Linked DNA regions of Chloroflexus aurantiacus J-10-fl. The main gene of each other region encodes a partner of the protein of the gene in region 2 in a complex. Links are inferred from orthologs where the notes say so. Each region holds a gene or a part of one and is shown on either strand. Other genes may lie near its edges.

Evidence for each region.
Region 1: the proteins of CAUR_RS11845 (region 2) and CAUR_RS05380 are in contact, whole or in part, in a cryo-EM structure (PDB 8Z21), measured with the Escherichia coli proteins. The link is inferred for Chloroflexus aurantiacus J-10-fl from one-to-one orthologs.

What each region holds. Positions count from the first base shown.
Region 1 is NC_010175.1:1,421,112-1,424,839, reverse strand. Bases 700-3,516 are described here. They hold CAUR_RS05380 (ABC transporter permease), read right to left. Parts: upstream 2,702-3,516; coding sequence 1,697-2,701; downstream 700-1,696. Other genes in these bases: CAUR_RS05375 (ABC transporter substrate-binding protein), read right to left, coding at 2,765-3,516; CAUR_RS05385 (ABC transporter permease), read right to left, coding at 708-1,685. Outside these bases: CAUR_RS05390 (acyl-CoA dehydrogenase family protein), read left to right, coding at 1-487; more of CAUR_RS05375, read right to left, coding at 3,517-3,728. UniProt on the Escherichia coli protein: Part of the ABC transporter complex OppABCDF involved in the uptake of oligopeptides and of the ABC transporter complex MppA-OppBCDF involved in the uptake of the cell wall murein tripeptide L-alanyl-gamma-D-glutamyl-meso-diaminopimelate.
Region 2 is NC_010175.1:3,075,664-3,079,556, forward strand. What follows is about bases 389-3,370. They hold CAUR_RS11845 (ABC transporter ATP-binding protein), read right to left. Parts: upstream 2,397-3,370; coding sequence 1,380-2,396; downstream 389-1,379. Other genes in these bases: CAUR_RS11840 (ABC transporter ATP-binding protein), read right to left, coding at 389-1,364; CAUR_RS11860 (N-carbamoylsarcosine amidohydrolase), read right to left, coding at 2,857-3,370. Outside these bases: CAUR_RS11835 (hypothetical protein), read right to left, coding at 49-237; more of CAUR_RS11840, read right to left, coding at 261-388; more of CAUR_RS11860, read right to left, coding at 3,371-3,501; CAUR_RS11865 (hydantoinase B/oxoprolinase family protein), read right to left, coding at 3,675-3,893. UniProt on the Escherichia coli protein: Part of the ABC transporter complex OppABCDF involved in the uptake of oligopeptides and of the ABC transporter complex MppA-OppBCDF involved in the uptake of the cell wall murein tripeptide L-alanyl-gamma-D-glutamyl-meso-diaminopimelate.

The DNA of each region.
Region 1 (3,728 bases), 1.7 Mb from region 2 along the record:
GGTCGGTATGGGCTTTCCGCTCGCGATGCGCACGCTCGACATCGGGCGCTGTGGGTTGGGCGCAAGCAGCATCGGGTCGGCGAAGGAAGCCTTTGAACTGAGCCGCCGGTACATGGTTGAGCGCCATCAGTTCGGGCGCCCGATTGCCGAATTTCAGGCGTTGCAATTCAAGCTGGCCGATATGGCGGTGAAGCTCTACACCATGGAGCAGATCGTCTACGACTGTGCCCGTCGGGTTGACGCCGGTCAGCAGGCGACGCTCGAAAGCAGCATCGTCAAGCTCTACTGCACCGAGATGGCCAGCCAGATCATCGACGAGGCGATTCAGATTCACGGTGGCATGGGCTTCTCACGTGAACTGCCCCTGGAGCGGATGTACCGCGATGCCCGCGTAACCCGCATCTTTGAGGGTACCAATGAGATTCAGCGCCACGTGATTGCCAGCGAGCTGCTCAAGCAGGTTGGTTACAAGGTACGGTTGTATTGAGGGGTCTGGGGGCGGGAACCGGCGGTGACGTATGGTTCCCGCTGCCCCCGTACCTGATCGTGATCACGGCTGCTGCGGCAGCGTGGCTGCCGCAGCATACCCATGCACCACGGGCAATCCCATCTGGCAACGGTATCCTCTCCGAAATGTGCAGCATTGCGTGCGGGGCGGAAATGCTGCTGCTACGCTTCTGCCACCCACGGCGAGGGAACCTGCTCTCTTACCGTTCACGCGGATCGAGCGCATCACGCAATCCATCGCCGAGGAAGGTGAACGACAGCATCAGACCGGCGATCAAAATCACCGGAAAGCTGAGCAACCACGGCCCGGATGATAGATTGTTGTAGCCTTCAGTCAGCATCACACCCAGACTGGTAGGGAACGGATTATCGGGATCGAGCGAGGGGCGCATCCCGACACCGAGAATAGTCAGTACAGCTTCGGCGCTGATCAACGCCGGAATGCTAAACGACGTGGACACAATGATCGGAGCCAGAGTGTTGGGCAAAATATGCCGCCAGAGGATGGCCAGCGTAGGCACGCCGATGGTGCGGGCCGCCTCTACAAACTCCTTCTCCTTCAACGACAACACCTGACCGCGTACCAGCCGGGCAATGCCGGTCCAACTGACCAGCGACACCGCAATGAAAATCAGCAACAGGCCATTAAAGGTACGGCCCAGCCACGTTTCGCGAAATGCGGTTGATAACGCGATGATGAACAGCAAATCCGGGAAGGCGGCTACAATCTCGGTAAACCGCATTAACAGATTATCGAGCCAACCGCCGGCAAAGCCCGATATTAAGCCGATGGTGACACCAATCAGCAGAATGGCAAATTGTGGCACAATCCCGACAATCAGCGAGACCCGGATCGCATACATTAAGCGCGATAGCACATCGCGGCCCAGGGTATCGGTGCCCAGCAGATGCTCCGGCACCCCCATCCGGGCCGGATTATCGGTTACCCAGGCCGGTGGACGTAAACTGTTGTTCGGGATTTGCTGAACAGGGTTGTAGGGTGCCAGCCACGGTGCGGCAATTGCAACAATCACATACAGCACAATAACCAGCAACCCTACCATTGCGGCCCGATTACGGCGCAGCCGGCGTAGTGCATCTGACCACAAGCTACGCGGTTTCGTATTTAAGTTCTGAAGGTCGATAGGATTTGTCAGTGGTCTGGCCGATGAAGTCACACTGTTCCTCACTACTTGTAGGTAATACGTGGATCAAGAATACCGTAAGCAATATCGACCAGTAAATTGGCAATGCCCAGGAAAAAGACATAGATGAGCGATCCGGCCATAATCATCGAATAGTCACGCTTACCGATGGCGTCAACGAAGGTGCGACCCATACCGGGAACCTGAAAGATAGTTTCAACAAACAGGGTACCGGTAATCAAACCGGCCAGCGCCGGCCCCAGAATAGTCACCACCGGCAGTAACGAATTTTTCAGCATATGACGCCAGATAATCACGTGGCCGGCCAGTCCTTTTGCCTGCGCAGTGCGAATATAGTCCTGACGCTTCACTTCCAGCACGCTGGCCCGCGTCAGGCGGGCAATGAATGCCATGCTGGTCGAACCAAGCGCGACGGTTGGCAAGACCCACGGCTTGATCGGATCATTCCAGTCTGGAATAACCGTAAACCAGTTGAGGATGACGGCAAAGATAATGACCAGAATCAGACTGGTAATCAGTGTTCCCAACGCAACAAAGATGGTTGATGAGAGTGAGAGCAGATAATCAAGCCAGGTATTTTGTCGTAATGCTGCCAGGATACCAAGCGGAATGCCAAACACAACGGCAAAGGCCAGTGCCTGCAACCCCAGACGTGCCGAATAATAAAACTTACTCGGTCGGGATGGTGTGCCTTCAAACAATTCCTGCTGTACCGTCCGCGCTCCGCGTGAAGCGTAGGTTGGGCCGAGATTCCCGGCAATGGCACCCCATTGAATCTTCCATTCACCGGTGCGCGTATCGGGCACAATATCAAAAAACATATAGCGGGTAAACTGCCGCCAGAACGGCAAATCCATCCCAAAGCGCTCACGCAAAATTGCTTCAACCCGCGGCGAGAGCTGCCGCCGTTCAGGTTGGGTATCGAATGGCCCACCCGGTGTTAGCTTGGCAATACCGAAGGTAATAAAGCCAACAATGATGAGAACGGGGATATTCCACAGAATGCGCCGAATGATATAGGCTGTCATAGGCATGCTCTGGTGGCGCGAGCAGGTTATCTCGCGCCACCGATAGGGCTTCAGGAACGCCGACTATGGTTGGACATCAACGTTGGGCAGGTTGAAGAAGCCAAGCCAGTAATCGAGTGGGGTGATGGTGTCAGGTGTGATACCCTTCACGTATGGCTTCACCAGTACCGGCCCACCGTTGTTGAGCATAAAGACCACCGGTGCATCTTCGACCAGAATCCTCTGCGCCTGAGCGTACAGTTCGGCCCGCTTCACCGGGTCTTGCTCAACGTCAGCCTGGCGCACCAGCTCATCAAGTTGCGGGTTCGAGTAGTTCACCCGTGCGCTGAGCAGACCGTTGGTCTGGAACAACGAGATCCAGTTCTGCGGATCGGGGTAGTCGGCGCACCAGCCGAGCGAGAACATTTGCGGCGGATTGTCCTTGGTGGCCGCAGCAAAGGCTGTCGGATCAATCGGATCAAGGATCACATCGATCCCCAGATTCTGCTTGAACTGGTTGGCTACCCACTCGAAGCGAGCATTGTTACGTGCCGTACCTGAATAGGTAAGCCGGATTTCAGGCAGCCCCTGCCCATCCGGATAGCCGGCTTCGGCGAGCGTCTGCTTCGCCTTCTCCGGGTTAAACTCCCACAGCTTCAGATCAGGCTGGTACCCAGGAAAACCGGGTGGAATAAAGCTGTAGGTCGGTGTCCCCAGACCCTGGAAGACATCGCGTACATACGCTTCACGGTCGAGCGCCTGGGCAAATGCCTGCCGCACCAGTTTGTTGTCAAACGGTGGCTTCGCCAGGTTGAAGCCGAAGTAGAAGGTACACGAACCGGGTACGTCAATTACTTCCTTGCTCAAGACGGGATCAGATTGAACGGTTGCCAGGTCTTCGGCACCCACACCGAGGATGTCAATCTCACCGTTCTGATAAGCCTGGAACGCTACCTGACCGTCGGTGATCATGTAGTACTCAACCCGCTTGAGCTTGACCGGACCCAGCGGACCGACGTAATTGGGGTTAGGCTCCCACACTGCCTTG
Region 2 (3,893 bases):
CAACCAATCCAGTGCGTGATGACACCGACGATGGTTGTCAATGCACGTTTAATGCTCGTGCGAGATGCTCTTCACCTTGCCGGCATCGGCAGCAATGCGTGTGGCCGGCAGGGTCAACAGCGTGCCACGCGCCTGGCACGAAGCACGGCTGGTGCGGCAGCATGGCTGCCGCACTCCAAACGCTGCGACACGCGCATAACGAGCGGGTAAGGCAACCAATCCAGTGCGTGATGACACCGATGATGGTCGTCAATGCACGTTTAATGCTCGTGCGAGATGCTCTTCACCTTGCCGGCATCGGCAGCAATGCGTGCGGCGACGGCCTCGGCTTGCTTGCGTGCCACTTCCGGCATCAGCGTGATACTTTCGCGTGCACGCCAGCATGCGGCAAAATGGCCATTTCCGTAATCCACGAAGGGCGGTTCTTCTTCTTTGCACTTTTGAATGGCAATCGGGCAGCGGGTGTGAAAATGGCATCCAGGTGGCGGATTGAGCGGACTGGGTACGTCACCCTCAAGAATGATCCGGCGTCGCTGCTTTTCCACTTTCGGGTCGGGAATTGGTACCGCCGAGAGCAGTGCCTGGGTGTATGGATGGAGTGGCATCGAATAGAGCTTTGGCCCTTCGGCCAGTTCGACCACCTTACCCAGGTACATCACCGCTACCCGGTCAGAGATATGGTTGACCACACTCAAGTCGTGGGCGATGAAGAGGTACGTCAGACCGAGTTTGTCCTGCAATTCTTCCAGCAAATTGACCACCTGGGCCTGGATGGAGACATCGAGCGCGGATACCGGCTCGTCACAGACCACAAAGTCTGGTTCGACGGCCAGCGCACGGGCAATACCAATCCGTTGACGTTGCCCACCGGAGAATTCGTGTGGGTAGCGATTCGCGAAGGCGGGGTTTAAGCCAACCAGATGCAGCAATTCTTCGACCCGTTCACGCACGGCGCGCCCTTCGCGTAGTTTGTGAACCCGGATCGGTTCGGCAATAATATCACCAACCGTCATGCGCGGGTTGAGCGAGGCGTAGGGGTCCTGGAAGATCATCTGCACCCGACGCCGCATCTGGCGTAGCGCATTTCCCTTCAGTTTGGTTAGATCGGTACCTTCAAACAACACTTGACCGCTGGTTGGTCGGTACAATTGCAGAATTGCACGTCCGGTTGTACTCTTGCCACATCCCGACTCGCCGACCAGACCGAGCGTTTCGCCGCGTTTGATACTAAAGCTCACCCCATCGACCGCCTTGACCGTACCAACCCGTCGTTGGAAGATAATTCCGCGCGTTACCGGGAAGTACATACGGAGATCTTTGATCTCGATGAGGTATTCACCGGATGATTGTTTCAGCGTAGTCATGCATCGCCTCATCTATCAAGCCGCCACATCGGTGGTCATCGTTCGCGGAACAGGTGTCTCTAGCGTAATGTCGAAATGACAGGCCGCTCGATGATCGGTGCCAACGCTGCGTAATTCCGGCACGCTTGCCAGGCACTCTTCACGTGCATAATCACAGCGTGGACTGAAGGGGCAAATAGGGGGAAGGTCGATCAAATTGGGTGGAAGACCCCGAATGGGTGTCAGGCGACGACCACGCTCTTCATCGAGCCGCGGAATTGAACGGAGCAATCCAATCGTGTATGGCATCCGTGGATTGGCAAAGATCTCGCTCGTTGGTCCCTCTTCGACCACCTTGCCGGCATACATTACCGTGACACGGTCAGTCATACCGGCGACCACGCCGAGATCGTGGGTGATCAGAATAACCGCTGTCTCAAGCTCTTCACGCAGGCGGTTGATCAACTCAAGGATTTGGGCCTGGATCGTCACATCGAGGGCAGTGGTAGGCTCGTCGGCAATGAGTAATTCAGGATTGCACGACAGCGCCATTGCAATCATCACCCGTTGCCGCATGCCACCCGAAAACTGATGCGGATAATTGTCGAGGCGCTTGCTGGCCGAGGGAATCCCGACCATATCAAGCAACTCAATGGCCCGGTCACGTGCCTCTTTTTTGCTCAACTTGAGATGCAATTCAAGCGACTCGGTAATCTGACGCCCTACCGTCAAGACAGGATTGAGTGATGTCATGGGGTCTTGAAAGATCATCGCGATCCGATTCCCGCGGATGTGGCGCATCTCCTCTTCGCTGGCCTGGAGCAGGTCTTCGCCGTCAAATAAAATTTGCCCGCCGACAATCTTGCCCGGCGGACTGGGAATCAGGCGCATAATGGAGAGCGATGTAACCGACTTACCGCACCCCGACTCGCCCACGATGCCGAGGGTTTCGCCGCGATTGACATAAAAAGAAACACCGTCAACTGCTTTGACGATGCCGTCCTGCGTGTGAAAATAGGTGCGCAGGTCACGAACTTCTAGCAATGGAGCCATACATTAATCCTCTGTTACGGTGTCGCACTGAATTTCTGGCGAACGTGACCATGCCTCTGCTTTGTTATGTTTACCTTTTCCTGTGCGGATGTTGGGGATAGTACCACAAGAAACCGGTTACTGTCAAGGATTTCGCATGACTTGACATGATCCCCAGGCTGTGCTATACTCTTCGGCGTTGTGAGGGCGTATAGCTCAGCAGGTTAGAGCGCAATCCTGATAAGATTGAGGTCGGTGGTTCGAGTCCACCTACGCCCACCAACCAGGAGAGAATAGAGAATGTCTCTCTATTCTCTCTTATTTTGGGGCGATAGCTCAGTTGGTAGAGCGTCTGCTTTGCACGCAGAAGGTCAGGGGTTCGAATCCCCTTCGCTCCACCACAATTCATCTCCCCCCTCCTGCTGTGCTGAAGGTCGTGGTTATGCCACGGCCTTTGGTTTTTTTGACGCAGCATACGCTCTCAGCCGGCAAACTGCTGCAAGTACGCCAGTACCTCGCTCACGCTGACCACATCACCGTATTTGCCATCGATGTCGAAGAGGTTGGCGAGGTGGGGTTCCGGAGCGCGATCACCGACACACTCACGGGGTACAATGACCCGAAATCCGTGTTGCATGCCGTCAACTGCACTGGCCCGAATGCAGCCACTGGTCGAACAGCCGATCATGATCAGTGTGTCAATCCGTAATGCGGTTAACGTTGCGGCAAGATGGGTACCGAAGAAGGCGCTGGCATACTTCTTTTCGATCACCAGATCATCTGGTTGCGGCGCAAGTTCATCGACGATGGCGATAAGCGGTGATTCGTGGGTGAGCTGGCGGAGTGCCGGTACTTTCTGGACGAAGATACCACCATCACGGCCATCACTGGCGTAAGCGACCGTGGTGTAGATGATGGGGATCGCCGCTGCACGAGCTGCTGCCAGCAGTGGTTGACTGGCCCGCACCGCGTCGGGTACGCCTGGCGCAGCGTAGAGGGGCGATCCGGGCGTGGTGTAGGCTTTGATGAAGTCGATAACCAGTAAAGCCGGCGAGGTGCCAAAGCCGACCCGTCCGGCCAGGCCGTGCCGGCGGTAGTCGGCGGTGAGATGATCGTAATCGGCCATGAACAATATCCTCCTTCCGCCAGATACGGGGGAGAGGGTGCAGGAAATAATTGCTTGAACCGCTGTGAAAGCTCTCTAGTTATGCTGCCGAACAGCAGAGGCTGGGGTGACAGGCAGCGGGATGGTACCATCCCCTGGTGGATATCCTGTCACCCCCATAATTCTGGCAACTATCAGTCGGCAGTTACAGCCTGCTGCTGCGCCGACGCCATTCGCTCGCGGCGAGCGGCGCGAGCCATGGCCCAGCGTACCGGTTGCGGCTTGCGCGGTGCCGGGAGACCGGTTTCGGCTTCGGCATTGGCCAGCAATTCTTCCAGCGGTGGCCCGAAGTCAAAGCCTTTAATTTCGCCGCGTGCTGCTGCCAGTTCGGCGCGTTTGGCTTCGGTAGCTGC